Regions from separate parts of the Tistrella bauzanensis genome, predicted to be linked through region 4. Evidence: riboswitches for the same ligand, from Rfam matches in the RefSeq annotation. Region 4 holds a riboswitch; each other region holds the start of a gene.
What was found. Region 4 has a riboswitch for cobalamin ahead of IEW15_RS04500 ((2Fe-2S) ferredoxin domain-containing protein). Riboswitches for the same ligand answer to the same signal wherever they lie in the genome.
Positions count from the first base shown of each region.

Region 1: another riboswitch for cobalamin. It lies ahead of IEW15_RS12910 (TonB-dependent receptor plug domain-containing protein); the one in region 4 lies ahead of IEW15_RS04500 ((2Fe-2S) ferredoxin domain-containing protein).
Region 2: another riboswitch for cobalamin. It lies ahead of IEW15_RS17170 (TonB-dependent receptor plug domain-containing protein); the one in region 4 lies ahead of IEW15_RS04500 ((2Fe-2S) ferredoxin domain-containing protein).
Region 3: another riboswitch for cobalamin. It lies ahead of IEW15_RS16235 (methyltransferase domain-containing protein); the one in region 4 lies ahead of IEW15_RS04500 ((2Fe-2S) ferredoxin domain-containing protein).

Region 1 covers NZ_BMDZ01000029.1:19,656-24,856, forward strand. The annotation lists gene hrpB (ATP-dependent helicase HrpB) at 1-640, opposite strand, end outside; gene IEW15_RS12900 (SIMPL domain-containing protein) at 648-1,382, opposite strand; gene IEW15_RS12905 (PRC-barrel domain-containing protein) at 1,740-2,315, shown strand; cobalamin riboswitch at 2,514-2,736, shown strand; gene IEW15_RS12910 (TonB-dependent receptor plug domain-containing protein) at 2,847-4,814, shown strand; gene IEW15_RS12915 (cobyric acid synthase) at 4,841-5,201, shown strand, end outside.
Region 2 covers NZ_BMDZ01000045.1:28,649-33,849, forward strand. The annotation lists gene IEW15_RS17160 (FecCD family ABC transporter permease) at 1-95, opposite strand, end outside; gene IEW15_RS17165 (ABC transporter substrate-binding protein) at 98-964, opposite strand; gene IEW15_RS17170 (TonB-dependent receptor plug domain-containing protein) at 968-2,929, opposite strand; cobalamin riboswitch at 3,097-3,325, opposite strand; gene IEW15_RS17175 (SDR family NAD(P)-dependent oxidoreductase) at 3,430-4,224, opposite strand; gene IEW15_RS17180 (YicC/YloC family endoribonuclease) at 4,304-5,194, shown strand.
Region 3 covers NZ_BMDZ01000041.1:16,742-21,942, forward strand. The annotation lists gene IEW15_RS16230 (TonB-dependent receptor) at 1-595, opposite strand, end outside; gene IEW15_RS16235 (methyltransferase domain-containing protein) at 650-1,498, opposite strand; cobalamin riboswitch at 1,590-1,817, opposite strand; gene pncA (bifunctional nicotinamidase/pyrazinamidase) at 1,921-2,508, opposite strand; partial or broken gene IEW15_RS26605 (RNA methyltransferase) at 2,767-3,648, opposite strand; gene cimA (citramalate synthase) at 3,530-5,170, opposite strand.
Region 4 covers NZ_BMDZ01000006.1:77,448-82,648, reverse strand. The annotation lists gene IEW15_RS04510 (aldo/keto reductase) at 1-789, shown strand, start outside; gene IEW15_RS04505 (group III truncated hemoglobin) at 815-1,300, opposite strand; gene IEW15_RS04500 ((2Fe-2S) ferredoxin domain-containing protein) at 1,393-2,193, opposite strand; cobalamin riboswitch at 2,427-2,713, opposite strand; gene cobW (cobalamin biosynthesis protein CobW) at 2,871-3,923, shown strand; gene cobN (cobaltochelatase subunit CobN) at 3,945-5,201, shown strand, end outside.

The sequences.
Region 1 (5,201 bases), on a different contig from region 4:
CGCGCGGTTCGGGCCGGCGGTCGTCGTTCACCACCACCACCGGAAACATCCGGCCATCGGCGCGCAGCCGGGTCGCGTCCCCGATCAGGGACGCGACCCGGCCGGCGTCGAGCGTCGCCGACATGGCGATGATCCGCAGATCCGGCCGCAGTGCCTGTTTGACCTCGATCGCGAGCGCAAGCCCCAGATCGCCGTCCAGGCTGCGTTCATGGATCTCGTCGAAGATCACCGCGGCCACACCGTCGAGTTCGGGATCGCCCTGGATGCGGCGGGTGAAGATGCCCTCGGTCACCACCTCGATCCGGGTGGCGGCGCTCACCCGGGCATCCAGACGCACCCGATAGCCCACGGTCTGGCCCAACGGCTCGCCCAGCATCGCGGCCATGCGGGCGGCCGAGGCCCGCGCGGCCAGACGCCGGGGTTCCAGCATCAGAATGCGGCCGCCGGCAGCCCAAGGGGCATCCAGCAGCATCAGCGGCACGGCCGTGGTCTTGCCGGCGCCGGGCGGGGCCTCGATGACGAGGTCACGTCCGGCCGCGAGTTCCGACCGGATGGCGGGCGCGAGCCCGGCCACCGGCAATGCCGCGATCGCATGGGCGATCCGCGCCGGCAGGGGCGCATCGGTATCAGGCGCCGTCACTGTATGGTCAGTCTTCCAGGAAGAAATCGATGGTGCTCACCACCCGCACCGTCTTGGTGATCTGGCGGCTTTCCGGCATGTTCGGAATATCGGTCGCCGGCAGGATCTGGAACAGCCCCTGCGAGGCATTGCGGATCGCGCCCACCCGGCTGCCGCTGTCGGTGGCGAACTGGGCGGCGCCGTCACGCGCATTGGCGGTGGCCTCGGCGATCATCTCGGGTTTCAGGTCGTTCAGTTTGGTGAAGACGAAAGACGGGCCGCTGCCAAAGGCGCCCATCTCGTTCGACAACACCACCCCCGCCTCGACCAGTGCCCCCACCTTCTGCGACGCGGCCTCGACCTTGTCGACCTCGGTGGTGCGCACGGCCACCGTCTGCGCCACGATATAGCGCACCTCGACCGGGCCGGAGCGATAGAGCTGCGCATTCTGGTCGGTGACGTCCAGGCTCAACATCTCGATGTTCTCGGCCGGCAGGCCGGCATCGGTAAAAAAGCTGGTGACAGATTCGGTTGCGCCGCGCAGTTCACGCAGAACCTCAGTCAGATCATTGCCCGACGCCACATAGCGCAGCGACCACACCGCCAGATCGGCCTTGACCTCGCGTTCGGACAGGCCCTTGACCGAAACGGTGCGATTGCCCAGCCGCGCCTCGACCACGCCCTGGCCCACCAGCCAGCCGCCGGCGGCGATGCCGACCGCGATCACGGCGGCACCGGCCAGACCCAGAATGTCCATACGCATGCGGCAGCTCTCCTCACCACGTGGGAACCAGACGGGCCATGGCCATGTTTGGACCTGTGCGGTCGCCGTCGTTACCTCTGACGCGGAGCCTGCGCCGGGTGCCGGTCGCCGTCAAGCACCGCTGCGACATGCGGACGACACAGGTTGTTGCCCGATGCAATCGCTGTGGCCGCAACTGCGCTTATCTTTCATGCCAGGACATCATAGCGACACAACTTGAGACATGCCTCAATATTCACTGGCAAAATGCCTCATGATTATGCCACAGCCTTTGCCATTCACAATCATAATGGAAGATCTTAAGTCTTAGGGGAAGGCAAGAGAGCTTGCCGGATCGCTGAACACAGGAGACCCCCCATGCTGAAGTCCATGCGCAGCACCACCTCGGCTCTCGCGATCATTCTTGGCCTTGGTGCCGTTCCGCTTGCCGCAGGCAGCGCGCTGGCCCAGGCGACAACCCCCGGTGCCGGCACCACCACCGAGGCGCCGGCGGGCGGTTCAGCCGACACGATGAACCAGGCCCCGGCCGCCGGCGCACCCGCCGCCACCACCCCGCCCGCGGGCGCCGAGGATACCGCCGAGGCGCCGCCGGAGCCGCAGCCGGCCAACACACTGCTGTCGAGTGACGCTGTCGTCCGCACGCCGGATGGCGAGGAAGTCGCCACGCTTCGCGGTCTGATCTTCGATCCCAATGGCCAGATCACCCACGCCGTTCTGGGATATGGCGGCCTGCTGGGCTTCGGCACCAAGGAAGTGATGGTGCCCTGGGATCAGCTGACCGCGGAACCGGGCGAACAGGTTCTTGTCGCCTCGATGACGCCGGAACAGCTTGAGCAGATGCCGGCCTTCAAATCGGCAGAAGCGGTCAAGAGCGACGCCGAGGCCGGTGCCGCCCAGCCGATGACCACCACCGCCCCGGCCCCCGCCGGCTGATACTCCGTCTCCAGCCTGAACGACCCGCGTTTCCCTGGAATACCCACTCTCTCTCTCCCTGAGACTTGCTCTCTCCCTGAGACTTGGGCCCTGAAGGCCTGGCGTCGCATCCCGATGGTGCGACGCCATTTTTTTGGCCGCTGCCGGTGCTGCGTTCCACCGGCCGATGGATGGCCCTTGTCGGCGGTGGATGCTGTGTCTATGGTGCGCGGCGACGGTTTCGCGCACAGGTTCTGTCTGTGAGCGGATGAAGAGGGAATGCGGTGCGGCGGGGCCAGCCCCCGCCAATGCCGCGGCTGTACCCGCAACTGTAGGCGGAGAGCACCACCCGATCATGCCACTGGTGACCATGGGTTGCCGGGAAGGCCGGGCGGCGCATGGACCCGCGAGCCAGGAGACCTGCCGTCAGCCACCCGCGTATCGAGGCGACCACCGGACGGGTCTGACCGGTGGAGCGGCGGCATCTTTTGTCTGCAAAGAGCCGCCAGCCGCGTCGATGCGCTTTGGCCATCGTCATTGCGGGACCGCTCGATGCACACCTCCAGGCGCTATCGTCCTATCCATGTCACCGCCCGGCCCTCGACCGCAGCCCGGCCCTCAACCGCAGTCTGGCCCTCGACCGCAGCCCGGCTCGTCGCCGGCGGCGCGCTTGCCATTCTTCAGGGCCAGCTTGCCATCGCACCGGCCCGGGCCGACGAGCCCTTGTCGCCGCTTGTGGTCAGCGCCACCCGGACGGCCGTGGATCCGGATCGCATCGGCAGCGCCGTGACCGTCATCGAGGGCGACAGCTTGCGGCAGGCGGGCACGGTGTTCGTGGTCGATGCCCTGCGCCGGGCGCCGGGGGTGAGCTTCAGCCGCACCGGCGGCCCCGGCTCCGCCACCAATCTCAGGCTGCGCGGCACCGATGACAGCCAGACCAAGATCCTGATCGACGGCGTCGAGGTGAACGATCCCGCCAGCGCCAGTGGCGGCTTCGATCTGGGCCGGCTGCTCGCCGACGATGTCGACCGTATCGAGGTGCTGCGCGGTCCGCAAAGCGCCCTTTATGGCGCGGATGCCATTGGTGGCGTGGTCAATATCATCACCCGTCGCGGCCTGAGGGATGGCGGGCATGGGGTGGAGGGCGATGCCTCGGTCGAGGCCGGCGCCTATCGCAGCCAGCGGGTCAGCACCGCCCTGCGCGCGGCCGGTGCCGGCTGGGACGCGGCGATATCCGCGGTCGATTTCCGGACCGAGGGCTTTTCGCGGCTGGAAGGCGGCCGAGAGGATGACGGGTTCACCGGCACCCAGATCGGCCTGTCCGGGGGCGTGACGCTCAGCGACGTGCTGGCGCTGGAAGCCACGGGCACGGCAGCGCGGACCAGCGCCGATTTCGACCCGTCGAGCAACCCCGAAGCGCCGGGTACCAATGATGCCCTGAGCTATAGCGGGCGGCTGACCGCGATCGCCACCCTGGCCGATGGCCGGGTGGAGAACCGGACGACGCTGTCGGGCGCGCGGCTCGATCGGGAGTCGAACAACCCCCTGTCGCGTTTTCAGGCCCGCACCGAATTCGATGGCGTGCGCCAGGGTATCGAGACCCAGACCGATATCATGGTCGACGATCACGACGACATCCTGACACTCGGCCTTGGCACCGAGACCGAACGCGCCACCATCCGCGATGCCCGCGCATTGGGCGATCCGGTCACCACCACGCTGAAGGCCGATGCCACGACCACCGCGATCTTCGGCCAGTATCAGGCCGGCTTATGGGATCAGGTGTATCTGACCGCCGGCCTCAGGCGCGACGATCACGACGCCTTCGGCGCCAGCACCACCTGGCGGTTCACCGGCGCCTGGGTGATTCCAGGCACCGGCACCACCCTGCGCGGCAGCCTGGGCACCGGCACCAAGGCACCGTCGCTATACCAGCTTTATCACCCGACCTATGGCGACGCGTCGCTTGATGTCGAGAAGAGCCGCGGCTATGACCTTGGTATCGAACAAAGTTTCCTGGAAGAACGCCTGACCCTGGGCGCCACCTGGTTCCGCAACGATATCCGCAACATGCTGAGCTTCGACAGCGCCGCCAGCCGCTATCGCAACACCGCCCGCGCCCGCACCGAAGGCGTCGAGCTGTCGGCCAGGGCCACGCCGGCAGACCTGTTGTCGCTTCAGGCCGCTTATACCTATCTGGAGACGACCGACCTCGATACCGGCGGGCAGCTGCCGCGCCGGCCGCGCCACAGCCTGTTCGCCGCCGCCGATCTCTATCCATGGGATGGCAGCCGGATCGGCGCCGAGGTGACCCATGTCGGCGCACAGCAGAATTCCGCCAGCCGGCCCACCAGGATCCGTCGCTATACGGTGCTGGGGCTAAATGGCGACCAGCGGTTGACCGACAGCCTGACCGCCTTCGCGCGGCTCGACAATGTCTTCGACGTCGACTATCAGGAAGTGGATGGCTATGCCACCCCTGGTCGCAGCGTCTATCTGGGCCTGCGGGCCACATTCTGAGACCGCCGGTCAGGAGGGCTACAATCATGGCCACCGCGCGCTGCCTGATGGTGATGGGCACTGGTTCCGATGTCGGCAAATCGCTGCTGGTTGCAGGCCTTGCCCGCATCGCCCGCCGGCGCGGGCTGACGGTGCGGCCGTTCAAGCCGCAGAACATGTCCAACAATGCCGCCGTAACCGCCGATGGCGGGGAAATCGGCCGGGCGCAGGCACTTCAGGCCCGCGCCTGCGGTGCTGCGTTGAGCGTGCACATGAACCCGGTGCTGCTGAAACCGCAGACCGATATCGGCGCGCAGGTCGTGGTTCAGGGCCGGATGGCCGGCACGGCGCGCGCCGCCGAATACCGCGGCTGGCGCGACCGCCTGATGCCCAGGGTTCTGGAGAGCT
Region 2 (5,201 bases), on a different contig from region 4:
GTCGCGATCGAAGCGAGCATCAGCAGGGCGGTCAGTGCGGCAAGCCCGCTTGCAAGGAGGCGCGTGCCGGCGGCCAGGTGGATGTATGGCCTCATTATCATTGGTCGGCACCGCGCCGGGTCAGCACCGTGCGGCGCGCGGCCGACAGCCGTGCCACCGCCTCGGCGACCCAGGGGCCGGGGCAGACCCACAGCGCTGCCGGCAGCGAGGCGATGGTGATGCCGGCCTGACGGCTGCGGAAAGCCGGATGGTCCAGCACCTCGCGTGCCAGGGCCGGCGGCGCATCACCATCGCTGTCCAGAATCAGCAGCTCCGGTTTCAGCCGCAGCAGCCGTTCCAGGCCGATGCGGCCATCGCCATCCACCGGTGCATCCGGCGCCAGATTGCGCAGGCCGGCGGCCGTAAGGATCTCGTCCTGAAGCGTGCCGGCGCCGGCAACGCCGCCGCCGGGCCGCAGTACCACCACCCCCGGCATGCCGCCCTGATCATCGGGTGCCGGCCGCGCCGCCGCCAGCATGGCGTCCATCCGGGCCAGCATCGCCACGCCGGCATCGGGATTGCCGACCGTGGCCGCGAGGCTGGTCACCTGATCGCGGATGCCATCGAGGCTGGTTGCCTCGTCCAGAAGCCGCACCGGAATGCCGGCGCGGCGCAGCATGGCCGTGGTGGTGGCGGTGGTATAGCGCCCGGCCACCACCAGATCGGGTCGGAGCCGGGCAATCTCTTCGGCCCGCCCATGATTGAGCGTCAGCCCCGCCGCGGCGCCGGCATCGATCGCCGCCGGCCCTGCCGCCAGCCAGGTGACCGACACCAGCCGCCCCGGTGGCGCCAGCCGCAGCAGCAATTCATCCGCGCACAGGTTCATCGAAACGATCCGGGTCGGTGCCGCCCCGACAGGTGCCGCAGCCGGGATCATTGCCGCAAGGATCATCGCCGCCACGGCCACAGGGCTGCGCCGGATCATGGCTCAGAACCGCATCCGCAGGCCGGCATAGGCTGCCCGCCCGCGTGAACCATAGCCCAGAACCTCCTGATACTGCTCGTCGAACAGATTGTCGACCCGGCCGAAGATCTCGGCCCTGTCGGTGAGGTCATAGGCCGCGGTCAGGCCGACCAGCGTATATGCGCCCAAGGTGACGACGCTGCGGGCATAATTGGCGTCATAGGCCCAGTCCTTCTGCTCGCCGTTATAGACCACCGACACGCCGGCGCGGGCGCGGTCGTCCAGAAAGCGGGTGGCGATATCGGCGCTGGCGACATGCGGCGCCCGGCGGATGAGTTCCTCGCCCTTGGCGTCCTCGCCATCGGTATAGGTGTAGGTGAGGCGGAGATCCATCCAGCCGGTCGGCCGCAGGGTCAGCGATGCCTCGACGCCGTCGATCTTCGACGTGCCATCCAGATTGAGCGACGTGTTGCCAGACCCTTGAATCAATCGGTCGATATCCTGGCTGAAATAGCCGAGATCGGCGGTGATGCGACCGCCAAGGAAGGATTGCTCGACGCCCGCATCCCAGCCGCGCGCCCGTTCGGGCTTCAGGTCTGGATTTCCCCGATAGCTGGCCGAATAGCCGAACAATTCAAACAGGGTCGGGTTCTTCACCCCGGTGCCATAGGATGTGCGCAGCCGCGTGCCGGTGCCGTCGATCACCCAGGCCGCGGTCAGCCGGTAGGTGGCGGCATCATCGAACAACTCGTTCTGATCCACCCGGCCGGCCACCGACAGGAACAGGCTGTTGAACAAGCCCAGCCGGTATTCGGCGGCATAGCCAGTGGCATCGAAGGCCCGATCGACCGACGACCAGTCGCTGTGGGTGCGCACGGTCTCGCGCTCATACTCCGCCGCCAGACTGATATCGTGGCTGGCGGGCAGGCCGGTGGTGGTGTCGAAACTGTAATCGGTCTGATAATCGGTCTTCAGGCGTCGCCCCAGATAGGTGCTCGACACCGAGCCGTTCGCGCGATAGTCGCGGTCGTGTTCGGTGTGGGCCAGGCCGAGCTTGTGGCGCCACCGGCCATCGGCCATGGCATAGCGGGCCTCGGCGCGTGCGAAGCTCTGGGTGCCGCGGGTCTCTTCGTCGCCGTCGACGGGCAGGGTGGAATAGCCATCACCTTCAGCATGATAGCGCAGGGTTCTGCCAACCAGGGCGAATTCCAGATCCTCGGTCGGCCGCCAGCCGAATTTCGCGAAGGCCGATCGGTTGCGATAGCCGTCGGTCTCAGGATTGCCCGCCCGCTCGTCGGCGACCGAGATGCCGTCGGTGCGGAAGCTCTGCACCGAGACCATGCCGTCGAAGATCTCGTCGCCATAGGACAGGCTGCCAGCCGCCTCGCGGGTCTCGAAGCCGCCGGCCTCGGTCCGCAGACTGCCCGACAGCGGGCCGGCGCCGCGCTTCGTCGTGATGTCGATCACCCCGCCCATGGCGTCCGATCCGTACAGCGCGCTCTGGGGGCCGCGCAGAACCTCGATCCGCTCCACCTCATAGGCCAGCAGATGGGCGAAATCGAATTCCGAGCCGGCCGACGGGTCCGATACCTCAATGCCGTCGATCCGCACCAGGGTCTGATTGCCTTCCGATCCACGGATGCGGATCTGCGACAGGCCACCGACCGAGCCGGTGCGGCTGACCGCGACGCCGGGCACCAGCCGCAGGGCGTCGTCGACATGGCGGATCTGAAGCGCGTCGAGCTGCTCGCCGGTGATGACCGTCACCGCACTGCCGATCGCGGCCAGCGGCGTGGGCGTGCGCGCGGCCGACACCGAGATCGGGCCGAGCGGTGTGACCTCGTCATCGGAGGCAGCCTGTGCAATGGGGGACGACAGGCCGGCGGCGAGCGCGGCTGTCAGAATGGCGGCCGTGGTGACATGGCGGTTGGCTGGCTGGCGGCGGACGGAGTCCGGGCGGCGGACGTGGGCAGTGGTATCAGGCACCGATAGACCTCGTTCAGCAACGTCGACCGGTCACTGCGAACGAGGCCAGCATGGTATGCGGCTTTGTGCCTGTTGGAACCGTGCCTGAAGGAAGACGGGTGTCCGGGGGCCCTGACGCCGCCACCGCTTGCAAAAACCCATCGGTACACCCCGCCCGACGTGCTCGCCCGTGACCGCGAATGACGGCAGGTCTCCTGGCTCGCAGGTCATCGCACCGCCATCGCCTTCCCGGCCTCGATGGACCAGTGGCAGTCAGGATGGGGCACTCGCTGCTTACAGTTGCGGGGGCAGCCGCGGAATTGCGATCGCCGGCTTCGGCCGTGATCGCGCACCGCATTCCCTTTTCATCCCCGACCGACCAGGTCGATCGCGGACACCATCAGTGGCGCCATGGTTGCGCAATCGGGGTGCGTCTGGCAAGAGCATATCGCAGGGCGTCAGGGCGTCAGGGCGTTTCGCGATGGCGGGCCGGCCAGCCACGGACATGGCGGTCCTGGCGACTATTTGCCCGGCATCCGGCGCAGAAGCGCATCCGCCCAGGATGCCGGCAGGGCTGCCAGCAGCCAGACCACCGCGGCCAGTTGCCAGGGAAAGGCGATCCGGGCGCGATTGCGACAGAGTCCCCGGCGGATGATGGCGGCGGCGCGATCGGCCTCCATCAGGTACGGCATCGGAAAGCGGTTGCGCCCGGTCATCGGTGTCCGCACGAAGCCCGGGCAGACGACGGACACATGCAGGCCGCCCTTGGCGAGGCGCGGTCGCAGACCTTCGCCCCAGGCCTTGACGGCGGCCTTTGATGCGGCATAGGCGGGGGCACCGGGCTGGCCGCGATAACCGGCCAGGCTTGAGATGATCGCAATCGCCCCGCGTCCCCGGCCCAGCATCAGATTGGCGGCCGGCAACACGGTATTGACCACGCCGTCGACATTGACCGCGAAGATCGCGCGCGTGACATCGGCCGAAACGGTGCCGCCCGATGCCGCCTCGTTTCCCGATATGCCGGCATTGGCGATGACCAGATCCAGGGGAAAGGTCGTGTCGGCGCGGGTGAGCCAGTCTGCCATGGCCCCGGCATCGGTCACGTCGAACAGGGCCGTGTCGACCGTGGCACCGCTGGCGCGGGCGGCGGCGGCCACACTGTCCAGGCGGGCCGCGTCGCGTCCGTGCAGCGCCAGCCTGACGCCCGGCGCGGCATAGGCCCGGACCAGTGCGGCGCCGAGCCCGCTGGAAGCACCGGTGATGGCGATGTGGCGGGGCGACAGGTGGTCGCGTGGCGGGCGGGTCGCGTCGGACATCTGTGGCAATCGCTGCTTGGCGGGGGCTTGCGGGGTTCGTATAGTCCGCCGATCATCGCTCATCCTCAGGAGATTGGCCATGGCGCTCGCCAGCATGACGGGATTTGCCCGCGCCGACGCCGGCGATGCGCGCTACCGCTGGAGTTGGGAGGTCAAGAGCGTCAATGGCCGCTCGCTGGATCTCCGCATCCGCCTTGCCGCCGGCTTCGATCAGTTCGAGCCGGTGATCCGCCGGGTGGCCCAGGACCGGCTGCGGCGCGGCCATGTCAGCGTGCAGCTTGCGATGGTGGTCCATGCCCGCGGCACCCGGCTGCGCCTGGACCCGGATGTGGCCGACGGGCTGGGCGAGGTGATCGCCGATCTGCAGCGGCGTTTTCCCAAGGCCAAGGCGCCGCGGATCGATGGTCTGCTGCGCGTGCCCGGCTTGATCCAGGCCGTGGAGCACGAGGAAAGCGAAGCCGCCCGCGCCACCCGCGAGCACGCGATGACCGACAGCCTGATCGTGGCCTTCGACCGGCTGGTCGCGGCGCGCGCCCAGGAAGGTGCCGCCCTCGCCCGGCTGATCGACGAGCATATCGATGCGATCGGCGGCCTGATCGCCGATGCCCGGGCGACCGCCGCCGCCCAGCCCGAGGTGATCCGCAACCGGCTGGACGATCTGATCCACAGCCTGCTGCACGACCGCGCCGGCCTGTCGGAAGACAGGATCATCCAGGAAGCGGCCGTGCTCGCCGCCAAGGCCGATATCCGCGAGGAACTGGACCGGCTGGATGCCCATGTCGCCCAGGCACGGGCGCTGTGTGCCGACGACGAACCGGTCGGCCGTCAGCTCGATTTTCTGGCCCAGGAGTTCAACCGCGAGGCCAATACGCTGTGCTCGAAATCCTCGGACACCACGCTGACCCGCATCGGGCTGGCGCTGAAGACCCGGATCGACCAGTTGCGCGAACAGATCCAGAATGTTGAGTAAGATCCTT
Region 3 (5,201 bases), on a different contig from region 4:
GATCGAAGCCGCCGCTGGCGCCGGCGGTGGCGGCATGGCCGCGGGCAAGGCCGAACGATCCGACGCGCGCGGTGATCTCGCTGCCGGCCTCTTCGGTCGCCCCCGACCGGGTGATCAGATTGACCACGCCGCCGATAGCCTGAGCGCCATAGATCACCGAGGCCGGGCCACGGATGATCTCGATCCGGTCCAGATCATCGGGCGACAGCTTCGACAGATTGGCGGTGCCGGCGCGGCGGCCGTTCATCAGCACGGTCACCTGACTGCGCCAGTCGCGGCCCTGGCCGTCGGTGGCACCGCCACGGATGTTGAACGAGGTCTGACCGGGGCTCCAGTCGCTGAAGAACCCGACCGCGTTCTCGGCCAGAAGATCGGTGACCGAGCGGGCAGACGAGCGCCGGATGGTGTCGGTGTCGATCACCTGCACCGTGCCCGAGGCCCGCGCCCGCGGCTCCGGCCGGCCCTGGGCGGTGATGACCATACGGTCGAGTTCCGTGGCAGCGACGTCATCGGCCAGCACCGGCGCCGGTGACACTATGGTGCAGAGGGCCACCAGCGCCGATGGCCCGCGTCGGCGCGTGAAAGAGCTGCGCATGATCATGATGTCCGGTTTCTTGGTCTTGTGGGAAGAGATGCGGGCGTGCCCCGATCAGCCGTGCCAGAGCAGGATGGCGCTCACCTTCGGCGCCTCGGCAATGACGCCGCCGTCATCGGCCGGCATCAGCGCCTGGTCGAGATGCCGGTCCAGGCGGTGCGCCAGATCATCTGAAACCGGCCCATGACGCCGTGCCAGCCGGTCGATCATGTGGTCGCGGGCCGCGGCATGATCGGCAAACCGGGCACGGAAACGCCAGTCGACCAGATGCACCAGATCTGGCGCATGGTCCGGCCCAAGCTCATCGAGACACAAGCTGTGGCCGGGCGTTGTATCGTCGCCATGCAGGTCATCGGGGAGGAAACCAGACAGGCACCAGCTCCGCGGCCCCGCCTGCGCCGGCACGACCCAGGCGAGATTGCGGCCACGACCACGGGTGCGGGCATGGAGCGCCTGCGCAGCACCGATCGGCCCCGGAATATTGGCGCAGAGCACCAGATCGGCCGGGTCGGCCATGGGGGCGGTATCGAGCGCCTGCCAGCCATCGGCGCGGACATCCAGGGTGAGATCGGTCCTGCCGGCCACCACCGCCGCCAGCCGGCCGCGCATATGGGCGTTGGGCTCCCATGCGGTCCAGTGTCCGCCCCGGGCGATCAGGCCAAGGCCAAGCACCCCCGATCCGGCGCCGACATCGATCAGCGACCGGACACGCCCACCCATGAGCGCGCGCAAGCACTCTCCCAGATTGCGGGCATAATCGGATCGGTCCAGGTGCTCGGCGAAGAATGCCGCGTCGGCATCGCCCCAGGGCGCGGGGATCGGAACAGCGGAGCCGGAAAGCGACGGCGACGGGTGGTCGCCGGCAGTGCCGGATCTTGCCGGCAGAGACGGTGCGGGCAGCATGATGCCTCACTATGCGTGGCACATCACCGCAGGCAGGACGGTCGGCGGAAACCAACCATCGCCACCGGTACTCCCCGACCGGCAGGCACGCGCGTGACCACGATAGACGGCAGGTCTCCTGGCTCACGGGTCTTCACCGGACCGTCGCCTTCCCGGCCGCATCATCCGATGCCGCGCCAGTGGCGAGTGGACGGCCGGCTCGCCGTCTACAGTTGCGGGGACAGCCGGGGCATGGCACAGGCGCTGGCTCAAGCCAGACACACACACGCACCCCATTCCCTTTTGATCCCCGAAGGGAACCGTCTGAGCCGAGACTACAGGCGCGATTCATGACCGGTCAAGCATCTCGGCATCCGGTTTATGTTATGTTATAACATAACGTCGATTGCAATGCGAAAACACCGCGACATGGCAGTTGCCGTTCAGCCGGTGACGGCAGCCGTCAGTTCGGCGCTGCCGACCAGCCGCACGCCGGCCGCCTGCATCTGCTGGCGTGCCCGATCGAGCGATCCGTCGGTGTCGATGGCCCGGCAGGCATCCTCGACCACCACCGCCTCGAAACCGGCGGTGCGGGCGTCGAGGGCGGTCCAGGCCACGCAGAAATCGGTGGCAAGCCCGCAGATGAACACGCGGGTGATGCCGCGGCTGCGCAGATAGCCGTCAAGCCCGGTCGGACTGGTGCGGTCGGCGGCAAGAAAGGCCGAATAGCTGTCGACCGCCGGGTCGTCGCCCTTGCGGATCACCAGCCGTGCCTGCGGCAGATCCAGCCCGTCATGCAGATCGGCGCCACGGCTGCCCTGCACGCAATGGTCGGGCCACAGCACCTGGGCGCCATAGTCCAGATCCACGGTCTGGAATGGTGCATGCCCCGCATGGCTGCTGGCGAAGGAGGTATGGCCCGCCGCATGCCAGTCCTGGGTCAGCACCACTTCGGCGAACAGCCGGCCCAGCCGGTTGACCAGCGGCACCACCGCGTCGCCATCGGCCACCGCCAACGCACCACCGGGCATGAAATCATATTGCAGGTCCACCACCAGCAGCGCGTCATGGGCGCCGATGGTGATCCGCCCGGCGGCGGCATCGACGGCGGCCCGGCGGCGATCGGGGCCGCGGGCGCGGCCGGGTGCCTTTGGCGGAACGATGCCGGCCGCCGCTGTGGCCCCTGCGGCATCGGCCCGGTCCAACGCCGCGCGCCGGCGCCGATAGGACGGGAAATCGGCCAGTTCGCCCTCGCGGGCGCCACGGATCATCAATCCGTGCAGGAAGCCGCGCATCGAGCGGACCTCCTGCCCGGTCAGATCGGCGCGCTGAAACATGGCCTGGACGTTGCGCAGCATCGTCGGCCGCATCTCAGGATTCCGGATCACGCCCGACCAGTCCAGGGCCTGCGCCAGATGATCGAAGAACGAGGCCACCTCCTTCTTCGACGCCCGGCCATAGCGGCCCATCTCCATCTGCACCGGCACGGTCTCGTCGCGGGTGGTGAACCATTCATACGAGAACAGCGCCACGGCCTGCGCCAGATTGAGCGAGGCGAAGGCCGGGTTCAGCGGCACGGTCAGGATCAGGTCGGCAAGGGCGATGTCTTCATTCTCAAGCCCGGTGCGCTCCGGTCCGAACAGGATACCGATCCGGCCGCCGGCCTCGGCATGGCCGCGCATCCGCGCCGCCGCCGCCGCCGGGGTCGCGACCGGCTTCACCATGTCGCGCGGGCGCGCGGTCGATGCCGCCAGGAAATCCAGATCGGCCACGGCCTCGGCCACGGTATCGAAGACCCGTGCCCGCTCAAGCACCGCGTCGGCGCCGGAGGCCAGCACGCCCGCGCGATCATTGGGCCAGGGACAGCGCGGCGCCACCAGCCGCAGATCGGTCAGGCCGAAATTCAGCATCGACCGGGCGGCCGAGCCGATATTGTCGCCGATCTGGGTGTTCACAAGGATCACAGCCGGCTGAACGCCGCCAAGCCCGTCGAGGCCACGGGTGGCAGCGGCCTTGGCCGGCCGCTGCTCGGACTGGTCGGTCATCGGTCGATCAGGCTCCCACATCCAGGGCCGCGGCGGCGTCGGCCGCCGCCGGCACCGATACGCCGGCCTGAAACAGCCGGTAGGTGATACCATCGGCCAGCGCCTCATAGGACGCATTGACCACATTGGCCGACACGCCCACCGTCGACCAGTGATGGCCAGTGGTATCGGCGCTTTCGATCACCACCCGGGTGACCGCGTCGGTGCCGGTGCCGTCGGGCGCCGACATGATCCGCACCTTGTAATCCACCAGCCGGACATCACGCACGCCCTGATAGGTCTGGGCGATCGCCCGGCGCAGGGCCGTGTCCAACGCGTTGACCGGGCCGTTGCCCTCGGCCACCGCCATGATCGGCACACCACCCACAGTGATCTTGATCGTTGCTTCCGACAGGGTCACCAGCTCGCCACGCGCGTTGTAGCGGCGTTCATCGATCACCCGGAAGGATTGCAGGCGGAAGTATTCCGGCACCTCGCCCAACGCCCGGCGGGCCAGCAGTTCCAGACTGGCATCGGCGCCGTCATAGGCATAGCCGACATGCTCATTGGCCTTCACCTGCTCCAGCAGCCCCGGCAGGCGCCGGTCATCGGCCGCGACCTCGATGCCGATCTCGGCCAGCCGCACCAGAAGATTGGCCCGGCCCGACTGGTCCGACACCAGCACATGGCGCCGGTTACCCACCTGTTCCGGCACCACATGCTCATAGGCGCGCGGATCCTTCAGCACCGCGCTGGCATGCAACCCGCCCTTATGGGCGAAGGCGGCGGCGCCGACATAGGGCGCATGGATGTTGGGCGCGCGGTTCATCCGCTCATCGAAGGCGCGGCTGACCGTTGTCAGATGGGTCAGCCCTGCCTCATCGATGCCGGTGGTATAGCCCATCTTCAGCATCAGGGTCGGCAGCAGGGTCACCAGATCGGCATTGCCGCAGCGTTCGCCCAACCCGTTCAACGTACCCTGGATCTGCCGCACCCCGGCGCGCACCGCCGCCAGACTGTTGGCCACGGCGTTGCCGGTGTCGTTATGGCAGTGGATACCCAGGCGATCGCCGGGGATCAGGGTCGTGACATGACGGACGATCTCGTCGATCTCGTGGGGCAGCGTGCCGCCATTGGTGTCGCACAGCACCACCCAGCGCGCGCCGGCGGCATAGGCAGCCCCGACCGCCGCCAACGCATAGTCGGGGTTGGCCTTATAGCCGTCGAAGAAATGCTCGGCATCGAACATGGCCTCGGACTTGACCCGCGCCGCATGGCCGATGCTGTCGCCGATCATCCGCAGATTCTCGTCCAGCTCCACGCCCAGTGCCATGGTGACCTGAAAATCCCAGCTTTTGCCCACCAGACATGCGGCCGGCACATCGGCGCCAAGCACCGCGGCAAGCCCGGGATCGTTCTCGGCCGACCGCCCGAAGCGCCGGGTCATGCCGAAAGCTGAAAACCGCGCCCGGCTCAGCCGGGGCAGATCGGCGAAGAACGCGTCATCGGTCTGGTTCGCGCCCGGCCAGCCACCCTCAATATAATCAATGCCCAGCTTATCCAGTTCGCGCGCGACACCCGCCTTGTCGGCTGCCGTGAAATCGACGCCACGGGTCTGCGCGCCGTCGCGCAGGGTGCTGTCATACAGATAGATGCGCTCACCGGACATGGGGGTTCGTCTCCGTCGGTCGGATAATTCC
Region 4 (5,201 bases):
ACGCGGAAGGGCGACGCCAATTCAGGCGGCAATCATCGCAAGAGCATGGTGCGGTCGGTGGAGCAGAGCCTGATCCGGTTGAAGACCGACCATCTCGACCTGCTATATCTCCATGCCTGGGATGGGACGACGCCGGTCGAGGAGATACTGCGCGCGATGGACGATCTGGTCCGCGCCGGCAAGCTGCTCTATCTGGGGCTGTCGGATATTCCGGCCTGGCAGGCGTCGCGCATGCAGGCGATCGCCGATCTGCGCGGCTGGTCGCCGCTGATCGCGCTGCAGGTGGAATACAGCCTGGTTGAGCGCACTGTCGAGCGGGATCTGATTCCGATGGCGCGTGAAATGGGGCTTGGCGTGATACCCTGGTCGCCGCTGGCAAGCGGCGTGCTCAGCGGTAAATACAGCCGGTCGGATCTGGGGCGCGACGCCGGGGCGGCGACCACCACTACCCGCCGCGATTTCGCCAGGGCGAACGGCGCGTTGACCGCGCGGTCGCTGGCGATCGCGGATGTCGTGAGGGCCGTGGCGGCAGCCTGTGGCGCCACGGCGTCGCAGGTGGCGCTGGCCTGGACGATGTTGAACGGCGCGGTGGCCGCCCCGATCATCGGCGCGCGGACGGTTCAGCAGCTCGATGAAAATCTGGGGGCGCTGGCGGTCAGGCTCGATGACGCTCAGCGCCGGCAACTGGCAGAGGTGAGCGCGATCGATCCGGGCTTCCCGCACGAGATGCTGGCACGCGCGACCACCCGCGCGGTGATGTCGGGCGGGGTGACAGTCGTCGGCCGTTGACGGTGGTGGCGCCGTTGACCGTGACTCAGGATACCGGCTCGGCGGCGGCCGCCGGCGACAGCCGTTCCCCCCGGCGCAGCATCTGGCCTCGGCCGACGGCGATGCCCATCTCCAGGCTGGCGGCGATGCGGCCGGCCCGGTCGATCAGCAGGGCGGCGCCGGCCTCGGTGCAGATGGCGGTGACGGTGTCGCGAAACAGTGCCAGCCAATGATCGAAATCGGCACCGCTGATCGGCAGCGGCAGATGCGCCGGCATCGGCCGGCCATGATAATCGCCGGTCATCAGCGCCACCGATGACCAGAACCGGCGCATCTGCGCCAGATGCGCCGGCCAGCGCTCGTCGGCGATGTGGGCCGCGAAAATCGGGCCGAGCACCGGATCGACGCGGATCCGGTCATAGAAACTGTCGACGACCCGGGCGATGACCGTTTCGGTCAGGCCGGTTTCCTCGATGATCCGGACGGTCAGCGCGGCCCGCCGTTCGGGGCCGCCCTCGGGGTGCAGCGACATCGCAGAGCCTCATCATTCAATGCATTGCATATACATCTTATGGGCTCACCCCGACGGGATGACAAGCGGCGGGGCCGGCCTGCGACCACCGGTCACGTGGCGGCACGGAACAGCAGATCGCCGACCGGCCGGCCCTGTTTCAGATGCTCGTCCACGATGCGGGCGGCGGCGGCGGCATCGGGCACCGCACACCAGTATCCGCCGGGATGCAGGGTCAGAACCGGCCCGCGATTGCAGGGGAACAGGCAGCGGCTGCGGGTCATCATCACCCGGTCGGTGGCTTTTGCGCGCAGACCCGCCGCTTCCAGCGCCGCCAGCAACGCCGTCCAGACCGGCCCCGAACCGCGATGGGCACAGCGTGGCCCGTCACAGGCAAAGATGTGATGGGCATGATCCGGCGGGTCGTTCCATGACGGCCTGGTGTCGATGGCGGGGCTGTTGCGGATGTTGTCGTGGTCGCTGGCGGCGATGCGCGCGGCGATCGCGTCGATGAAAAGCGGGTCGCCCTCCACCGGGGCGCTGAAGCTGATGTCGAGGGTGATGGCATGGCGCTGTGCCCAATCATGCAGGGCACCCGGCAGCCAGCCACGCAGGCTCATCTCGGCCGGCACCACCAGATCGACCAGCAGCACCGTGCGATGGCCGCCGCCGGCCAGGTCGCCAAGCGCGCCCGAGACGGCTGGTACCGCCAGTTCGGTGAAGGCCAGCACCACCGGCCCGTCAAAGCCTGAGATGTCCCGCAGCCGGGCGGCCACCGCCGCGCGCAGGGTTTCCAGCCGGCGCGGGCTGCCCTGGCCGCGTCGCACCAGCAGGATGACCGCGTCGTGGTCGATCCGGGCAATCGTCGGTGAGGCTGGCGTCGGCGAGGCTGACGTCGTGTGGTCAGCCTGCATCGCGGCCGCGATCTGCGAATGGCCGATAACGGTTTGATGTATCTATATAAATCGCCATCTCTGCACCGTCACCAGTCGCCTCCGCCGAAACGGATCGGCGGTCCATGGGTCAATGGCTGACAGCGGAGGTGGGTGCGGCGATGTCCGGGGGGCGGCATATGGGGCGGGCTGTCCGGCGGGTCCGGAACAGCCGCATGCGCGGCCCTGGATCAGCGCGCACCGCCCTCCGCGGCTTGCCGGTCGTGTCGCAGGCTGGTTTCCGGGCTCGACTGCGGGAGGCGTGCAGAACCATGTCATGGTCCTGATCCTCCGGGCCCGTGCCTTCCCAGGTGCCCGGCCGATGCTGGCGGGGTAAAACCCAGTGGCTGCGACGGGCTTGCCGCGTGTCCTACCGTTGCGGGGGCAGCGTCGGCTTCCGCCATGCCGGATCGGGTGATCCGGGATCGCGTGCCGACTTCCCAATTCTCCGCGAGTAACCCTGATCGGGCCACTCGACGGCACCTGTGCAGCGCTGATGCTAGACTGCCGGACCTGCGTCTGCAACGCGTTTTCACGGCGTCGACGAGACCGGAATGGCGTCGGCCGGTTCGCCATGCGGTCTGAAGACAGCGGATTGACGGCGGCCCCCACACGCCTCTACCGTTGCCCCGACCCGATTGAACCAACGCGAGGCGCGCATGAGCACCCGGTCGAAAATACCTGCGACGATCGTCACCGGCTTTCTCGGCGCGGGAAAGACCACGCTGATCCGGCATCTGATCGAGAATGCCGGCGGTCGGCGTCTGGCGCTGATCGTGAACGAATTTGGCGATGTCGGCATCGATGGCGATCTGCTGAAGGGTTGCGGAATAGACACGTGCCCTGATGAAAACGTGATCGAACTGGCCAATGGCTGCATCTGCTGCACGGTCGCCGATGACTTCCTGCCGACCATGGAAGCGCTGCTGGCCCGCGAGCCGCGCCCCGATCACATCATCATCGAAACCAGCGGGCTGGCGTTGCCTAAGCCGCTGGTACAGGCCTTCGCCTGGCCGTCGGTGAAGACCCTGGCGACGGTCGATGGCGTGATCGCGGTGGTCGATGGCGCGGCGCTCGCCGAAGGCCGGGTTGCCAATGACCCGGAGGCGCTGGATCGTCAGCGCGCCGCCGATACCTCGCTCGACCATGAGGCCGAGGTCGACGAGCTGTTCGAGGATCAACTGGCCTGCGCCGATATGGTGATCGTGACCAAGACCGATCTGCTGGATGCGGCCGGTCTGGCCCGTGCCCATGCGGCGATCGCGCCCGAATTGCGGCCGGCGACCCGGGTGATCGAGGCGGCAGAGGGCAGGGTCGACCCCGCCGTGCTGCTGGGGATCGGCGCCGCGGCCGAGGATGACATCGCGTCGCGACCCAGCCATCACGACGGCACCAGCGAGGAAGAGCACGGCCATGACGCCTTTGCGAGCTTCGTGGTCGAGCTTCCGGACGGCATGAGTCCTGATGACATCAGCCGGCGGATCGCGGCGGCGGTGGCCGATCATCCGATCTATCGGGTAAAGGGTTTCGTTTCAGTCACAAACAAGCCGATGCGGCTGGTGGTCCAGGGCGTGGGGCCACGGCTTCAGCAGCATTTCGACCGGCCCTGGGGTGCCGGCGAGGCCCGGCGGTCGCGGCTGGTGGTGATCGGCGCGCAGGGGCTGGATGCCGGGGCGGTTGCTGCCGCACTCGGCGGACGGACCGCGGCCTAGGGCCGGGCGGGGCGGCCCCCGATGCATCTGCTGGCAGCCGAACCCGGCCGGATCGACGATGGCGACGAAGCCATCGACCTGCGCCAGAGCCCGGCCGAAATGGTGGTGGTCACCGCCGCCGACACAGAACTTGCCTGCCTGTCGGCAGCGCGGGACCGGCTGGGCGATGCCGCACCCGGGCTGCGGCTGGTCAATCTTCAGCGCCTGAAGCACCCGATGTCGGTGGATCTGTGGGTGGACCGGACGCTGGCCCATGCCCGGCTGGTGATCGTGCGCCTGCTTGGCGGCACCGCCTATTGGCCCTATGGGCTGGAGCGGCTGACCCAGATCGCCCGCGCCCGGCCGATCGCCCTGGTGGTGATCCCCGGCGACGACAAGCCCGATGCCTCGCTCGACGGGCTGTCGACGGTGTCGCCGGCGGAGCGGCGGCGGGTGCTGGCCTATTTCTCGGGCAATGGCGTCGGCAATGCCTGCGGGCTGCTGCTCCATGCCCAGCATCTGCTGGGGCGGCGCGCCGAACCGGGCCCGGCGCCGGTGCCGCTGCCGCCGGCCGGCCTGCATCCGGCCCTGGCCGAGGCGGGCGATGGCAGCACCGCCGACAGCGCCCCTGACCAACCTCTGCATGGCTTGAGCGGCGCCGATATCGAGCGGATCGACGCGGCGGTGGCGACCGGCCGGCCGGTCGCCGGTATCGTGTTCTATCGCGCGCTGGCCCTTGGCGGCCAGACGGCGGCGGTGGATTCGCTGGCGGCGGCCCTGTCGGCGCAGGGGCTGACACCACTGGCCATCCATGCCCAGAGCCTGAAGGATCCGGCGGCGGCGGCCTTCGTGCGCGCGGCGCTCGACCGGGCCGGGGCCGCCATCGTGCTGAACACCACAGCCTTCGCGCTGGGATCGGCGACCGGGGCGGGCGCGCCGGCCCGCACGCCCTTCGACGGGCTCGACCGGCCGGTGTTGCAGGTGGTGCTGTCGGGGGCGAGCGAGGCCGCCTGGGCGGGCGGGCATCGCGGGCTTGGCCCCGCCGACCTCGCCATGCATGTCAGCCTGCCCGAGATCGACGGCCGGGTGCTGACACGCGCGGTTGCCTTCAAGGCCGAGGCCTGCTGGGATGCCGCGACCGAATGCCCGATCCTGGTTCAGGCGCCGAAGCCCGACCGGGTGGACTTCGTGGCGGCGCTGGCCGCCGCCTGGGTGCGGCTGGGCCTGACACCGCCCGCGCGCCGGCGGGTGCTGCTGGTGGTGGCGAATTATCCCAACCGTGATGGCCGGATCGGCAAT